Regions from separate parts of the Basfia succiniciproducens genome, predicted to be linked through region 2. Evidence: riboswitches for the same ligand, from Rfam matches in the RefSeq annotation. Region 2 holds a riboswitch; each other region holds the start of a gene.
What was found. Region 2 has a riboswitch for thiamine pyrophosphate ahead of thiD (bifunctional hydroxymethylpyrimidine kinase/phosphomethylpyrimidine kinase). Riboswitches for the same ligand answer to the same signal wherever they lie in the genome.
Positions count from the first base shown of each region.

Region 1: another riboswitch for thiamine pyrophosphate. It lies ahead of thiB (thiamine ABC transporter substrate binding subunit); the one in region 2 lies ahead of thiD (bifunctional hydroxymethylpyrimidine kinase/phosphomethylpyrimidine kinase).
Region 3: another riboswitch for thiamine pyrophosphate. It lies ahead of A4G13_RS04465 (ABC transporter substrate-binding protein); the one in region 2 lies ahead of thiD (bifunctional hydroxymethylpyrimidine kinase/phosphomethylpyrimidine kinase).

Region 1 is NZ_CP015031.1:1,145,306-1,147,506, reverse strand. Features, by position in the region: gene nagK (N-acetylglucosamine kinase) at 1-485, shown strand, start outside; TPP riboswitch at 724-817, shown strand; gene thiB (thiamine ABC transporter substrate binding subunit) at 877-1,878, shown strand; gene thiP (thiamine/thiamine pyrophosphate ABC transporter permease ThiP) at 1,883-2,201, shown strand, end outside.
Region 2 is NZ_CP015031.1:247,430-249,630, forward strand. Features, by position in the region: gene thiE (thiamine phosphate synthase) at 1-495, opposite strand, end outside; gene thiD (bifunctional hydroxymethylpyrimidine kinase/phosphomethylpyrimidine kinase) at 482-1,291, opposite strand; TPP riboswitch at 1,431-1,524, opposite strand; gene A4G13_RS01215 (hypothetical protein) at 1,548-1,685, shown strand; gene A4G13_RS01220 (ferredoxin reductase family protein) at 1,693-2,201, opposite strand, start outside.
Region 3 is NZ_CP015031.1:1,011,696-1,013,896, reverse strand. Features, by position in the region: gene uvrB (excinuclease ABC subunit UvrB) at 1-83, shown strand, start outside; gene A4G13_RS04465 (ABC transporter substrate-binding protein) at 160-1,218, opposite strand; TPP riboswitch at 1,275-1,365, opposite strand; gene uvrD (DNA helicase II) at 1,479-2,201, shown strand, end outside.

The sequences.
Region 1 (2,201 bases), 900 kb from region 2:
TTCATTCCGGTCAAATCGGAATGGCGGGGGAGTTAGGCCATTTGCAGTTAAACTACCACGCCTTGAAATTGCTGGGTTGGGATAAAGCGCCGATTTATGATTGCGGTTGCGGTAATCGCGCCTGTTTGGATACTTATTTATCGGGTCGCGGATTCGAAATGTTATACCGTGATTTAAAAGGTGAAGCGCTTTCTGCCAAAGAAATTATTGAGCGGTTCTATGCTGCGGATAAAACTGCGGTAGATTTTGTCGGACTTTTTATTGAGCTTTGTGCGATTTCTTTAGGTAATATTATTACGGCGCTGGATCCGCATGTAATAGTACTCGGTGGCGGATTATCCAATTTTGATTATCTCTATGAAGCCTTGCCGAAGGCGTTACCAAAACATCTTATGCGCAGTGCGAAAGTGCCGGTAATTAAAAAAGCCAAATACGGCGATTCCGGCGGTGTGCGTGGTGCAGCCGCTTTATTCCTTACCAAATAATTAAACAAGCCCGTAAATACGGGCTTTATTATTATAATTCCTGATAAATCATTATTATATTTAATGATTAGAACTGCGGTCGGTTTTGTTCTAAAATTCTCGCGAATTTTAAATTTGAGTATGCCGCTATTAATTCCCGTTTTTTCAAGGGCGTTTTTTGTGTTTAACAGCGTTTGCATCGGGCGATAAATCCGCTAATTTCGGCTTGCTTATTTTGTGTAAAAGATTAAACTAAATTCTGTTCTCAACGGGGTGCTTCTTCGGAGGCTGAGAGAAACTCGTAGAACCTGATCTGATTAATTACAGCGTAGGGATTTGAGAAAGGTTAAATAAAAATTCGGCAGAATTTGACCGCACTTAAATTCCTTTAATTTTGATTAAAGGATTTTTTATGTCTAAATTGAAAACTTTTCTTTTTTTGACCGCACTTTTTATATCCGATTACGGATTAAGTGCTGTTCAACCTCTTCATATTTATGCGGAAGAATATTTTGCCGCGGATTGGGGGCCGGCGCCCGAAGTGAAAGCGCAGTTTGAACGGGCTTATCCTCAATGCCAAGTGACAATTCAATCTTTTGACAGCCGTACCACAATGTTAAACCGTTTGCGTTTAGAAGGGAAAAACACAAAAGCCGATATCGTGCTGGGAATGGATAATCATCAGCTTGAAGCCGCTGAAAAAACAGGCTTATTCGCACCGGCAAAGGTGGATTTTAGTCGATTGTCTTTGCCTGTTGAATGGAAAAACACTACATTCGTACCTTACGAATTTTCTAAATATGCTTTTATTTATGATAAAAGCAAATTAACAAATCCGCCCGAAAGTTTGAAAGAATTGGTAGAACGTGAAGATTTAAAGGTGATATATCAGGATCCAAGAACCAGCAGTATCGGGCGCGGGTTACTGGTTTGGATGAATAAGATTTATCCTCCGGAGCAAGTGGAAAAAGCCTGGCAACAATTACAAAAGCATACTTTAACCGTCGGTAAGGGCTGGTCCGAAACTTACGGTACCTTTTTGAAAGGGGAAGGTGATTTGGTTTTAAGTAATAATACCTCGCCAATCTATCATTTATTAACCGATCAAAAAGAGAATTATGCGGCGACGGAATTCAGTGAAGGTGAGACCTTACAAATTGATTTTGCAGGCAAAATTGCCGGCAAACATAATATATGTGCCGATGAATTTTTAGCCTTTTTGCTCAAGCCCGAAATTCAAAATATCATTATTATCAAAGGTGTTATGCTACCGGTAGTAGAGGGTGATCTTGAACCGCATTATGCCGCTTTAAAAAATGCGGTAATGCAGGGTAAGACTATTGATACTTTATCGGTTAGCGCAGAGCAAATAAAACACTGGATTGAAGTCTGGCAGCGGGCGTTAAGTAAATAATTTTATGAATAAATGGTTCCCTCGCCGGCATATTATGCGCCCAAGCCAATATGCCGCAGGATTGTCGGTTCTATTGTTACTGGTTTGTGTGTACGGCGGCGCTTTGCAAGCGGTGTTCAATACGGGAGAGCCTTACCCTTGGCGGCATTTATGGCAAGACGATTATTTACATCGGGTTTTGCTATTCAGCTTCGGGCAGGCGAGCCTTTCGGCGTTTTTATCGGTTTTTATCGGCGGTATTTTTGCCCGGGCTTTTTTTTATCAGTCCTTTAAAGGCAAGGATTTTCTCTTAAAGATTTTTTCTCTCACCTTTGTATTGCCTT
Region 2 (2,201 bases):
TCGAATAAAATTCATACCGACGACGGGCGAATGATCAGCTTTAGAATTTGTCGGGAAAATTGGGCCGACACCGAAATAATCAATATCCTGCCGATCTTTATTTGCTAATGCTTGTGCTAATGTATTAATTGATAATCCAATAATGGGTTTATTGCGGGCATTGCGCAAAATGGTTTCCACCGCTGTGTCTTTTTGCCCCACATGAATGCCGTCGGCTTGAATGGATAAGGCAAGCTCAACATCGTCATTAACAATAAAAGGAACCTGAAATTGCCGGCATAATTGCAGGCATTTAAGAGCTAATCGTCGTTTTAATTGGGGATCGCAAGCCAGAGATTGCTCGCCCTTTTCCCGAAACTGAAAGCAGGTAATGCCCGCTTCCAATGCCCGTTGCAAAATCGTCAGCAGATTTTCAGTCGGCTCCCCGGGTAAATGGCGGCAATCTTGCGAACCCGCAATAAAATAAACGGAAAGCATGGATTTAATCTTGTTCATTTTGATATGCCCAATGATTTGTCGGTCCGTGCCCGTGGCCGATATTTAACGGATGACCGATTGCCGCCGTAATGTAGCTTTTTGCCGTGCGAACCGCTTGTTCAACAGGCTTACCTTTAGCAAGTTCGGCGGTAAGGCAGGCTGAAAAGGTGCAACCGGTACCATGGGTGTGCGGTGTAGCGAAGCGAGGAGCTTCCAAGGTGAAATAGCCTTTTTGAGTAAAAACCCAGTCTTTGCAGAGCTTACTTTGCGAATTATTATGATGTCCGCCTTTGATCACCACCGTATTTGTGCCTAGTTCATGAAAAATTTGTGCCGCGTTGAAAATATCCGCTTCGTTTTTAATTTGAGTGCCGGTAATACGTTCCGCCTCGGGAATATTCGGCGTAATGAGGCAGGCTTTAGGCAGTATCAAATTTTTTAATGCGGCAACCGCACTTTGTTCTAAAAGTGTTGCGCCGCCTTTGGCGATCATCACCGGATCTAGCACAATATGAGAAAATTGATATTGTTCCAGACAGTCCGCCACACATTGAATAATTTCCGTATTGCCCAACATGCCGATTTTCACGGCGGAAATACTAAAATCCTTCGCAACCGCTCTCAATTGCGCCTGAATGCTGGCGAGGGGAATCGGGTGAATATCGAAAACACCCAGCGTATTTTGTGCGGTTACCGCGGTAATTACCGAAGTGCCGAACACACCGCGCATTTGAAAAGTTTTTAGATCCGCCTGAATACCGGCGCCGCCGCCACTGTCAGAGCCTGCAATAGTAAGCACTTGAGGGATAACCATTATTTTCTCCTTTATCGTTTAAAGAATAATTTAGTGCTGATGGATATTCAAAAAACAATGTTATTGAATAGCAAAGGCGTAAAACGGATATCGGGAGAATGGCAAAATAGCGGTGTGACAATGAGTTATTGAAAACCGAAAAGGCTTGCGGTTAGTTCCCTACGCCAGTATTAGCTGTTTCAGGTTCACGGGTATTATCTCAGCCGCAAAATGCAGCACCCCGACTAATGAGGATTAAGTTTAGAATGATTTAACAATGAAAACAAAACTTTTTATTCGAATTGTGAGCCTGGTCACTAAAAATGATATTCGTCCGTCGGTATTAAAGTGCGGTCATTTTTCGGCATTTTTCAAAAATCGCAAAAAAACGACCACACTTTTATCCGACGATTAAACTTTCCCTATCGCATTTCGAAAAGTTCTTGATGAAAACGACTCGCCGGCAATCCTTGTCGGCATAAATCTTTGCGTAAGGTATCGCCGAATGCTGAGATACCGCAATACCAAAAGCTTGTTTTGGTCAGGTCCTTCACCGTATTGATAATATCAGCTGAAGTCAGGCGACTTTGTTCGGCGGAGCAACGTAAATGCAGATTGATACCGGCTTCAGCCGATTTTTGTTGTAATTCCGCTATTAAAACGGGATCGCTTTCACGATAGCTATAAAACAAATCCACGGTTTGCTTATGTGTTGATTGCGCCAGTTCTTCCAAGCGAGCCATAAACGGCGTAATGCCGATTCCCGTGGCAATCCAGATTTGTTGTTGGGCATCATCGGCGAAGGTAAAACGCCCGTAAGGCCCTTCAATTAACAGCTTGTCATTTGCTTTCCAACGTTGTGCCAAGGTATCTGTGTAATCGCCCAGCGCCTTGATACAGAAACGGATATCCCGGCTGGCGGGATCCCAAG
Region 3 (2,201 bases), 760 kb from region 2:
CGCAGGATTTGGAATTTGAAAAAGCGGCCGCAATTCGTGACCAATTGCATAAATTAAGGGAACAATTTGTCGAAAACGGTTAAAAAGTGCGGTTAAAATTTCCGGATTTTTGTATAAAAAGCAAACGGCATTCGATGATTTTGAATGCCGTTTTTTTGTTTATTGCGGCTGGTTACTTAAAATGCCGTTCACCCAGCGTTCAATCAGTAGTTTGCTTTGTTCGTTGGAACCGAAACGGATAAAGTCAATATCAATGATCTTAGGATTAGCCGGCACATGCATGCCCGGATAATATTGCGCATGAATATTTGCCGGCAGTTGATAGGAATCCGCTTCGCGCCAATGCACTTCCTGCGCTTCCGGCGTTAATGCCCAATCGGTGAATAATTTGGCGTTATCTAAATTGCGGGCGCCTTTAATAATGCTGGTTGCCCCTAAAGTATAAGCGGTTCCTTCGCAAGGATAAACGCCTTCAACCGGAGCGCCTTTTTCTTTTTCCCGAACGTAAGTGTGGAAAAAACTGATGTCCACGGCGACTTCGCCGCTTGCCAGATTGCTGGTCGCCAGCCCGCTTTTAGTATATTGCGCAATGTTTTTATTTAATTTGGCTAAGAAATCAAAGGCTTTTTCTTCCCCCCAAAGGGAAACCAAGGCAATTAAGAAAGAATAACCGGTACCGGATACACGGGGATCTGCATATTGAATTTGGTTCTTGAAGCGGGGATCGAGCAAATCGGCAAAACATTTGGGCGGCTCGATATTGAGCGAGGCTAATTTCTTACTGTTTATGCCCATACTGAGTTCCATTAGATAAATAACGGAAGTGTATTCGCCACGTTTTTCAGTGAGATCTTTAAATATCGGCAAAATATCTTTTTGGTTAGGCGAACGGTATTTTTCCAGCAAACCTAAATCCGCCGCCTGCAAATGCGGTTCGAGGGTTCCGCCATACCAAATGTCTCCTTGCGGATTATCTTTTTCCGTTTTAATTTTGCCTAATACCGTACCTGTACTGTTACGTACAAACTGGGTTTTCACATTATATTTTTTTGAAAAAGCTTGCGCGACTTTTTCGCAGGTCGTGTTTTGTACGCTGCAATAAATATTGAGTTTGCCTTCAGCCTGTGCGCCGGAGGGAAGAAATAAGGATAATCCGCATAAAAGTGCGGTCGATTTTATCAAAGTTTTGAGAGGATGTGATGATAGTAAAGTTGTCATTGATCTGCTCCTTGACTAGTGAAAACAAAACAACCAACACTTAAACGAAAGAGTTCTCAATAGATTGATTAGTTTCCTACGCCAGTGTTAACTGTATCAGGTTCACGGGTATTTTCTCAGCTAATTTAAGCACCCCGACTAACGGCGATAACTATAAAAGGTTTCCTTTTATTTGTAAATGAGGTCGGAGGATTGCATTGACAAATGCCATACAGACAATATAATCCCCTGTAAAAATAAACAGATAAAACGGTAAATTGATGGATATTTCAGAATTACTCGACGGATTAAACGATAAACAACGTGAAGCTGTAGCGGCGCCGCTTGGAAATTATCTTGTGTTGGCCGGTGCCGGCAGCGGTAAAACCAGAGTGCTAACGCACCGAATCGCTTGGTTAATTGCCGTTGAAGGAATTTCTGAAGGCAGTATCATGGCAGTAACCTTTACCAATAAAGCGGCGGCGGAAATGCGCCAGCGTATTGAATCCACCCTTTCACAACATTCTTCCCGCCGTTTGTTCGGTATGTGGGTGGGCACTTTTCACAGTATTGCCCACCGATTATTGCGTGCTCATTATCTGGATGCGAATTTACCGCAGGATTTCCAAATTCTGGACAGCGAAGATCAGCTACGTTTACTGAAACGCCTGCTTAAACTACATAATTACGATGAAAAAATGTTTCCCGCAAAACAGGCTTGTTGGTATATCAATAATAAAAAAGATGACGGATTACGCCCTCACCAAATTGATGATAATAACGATAAACAAGAGCGTGAATGGATTAATATTTATCGCATTTATCAGGATACCTGCGATCGAGCCGGATTAGTGGATTTTGCGGAAATTCTATTGCGTGCCTACGAATTATTCCTCAAAAAACCGGTAATTCTGCAGCGTTATCGGCAACGTTTCCAGCAAATTTTAGTGGACGAATTTCAGGATACCAACAAAATTCAATATGCCTGGATTCGATTGCTGGCG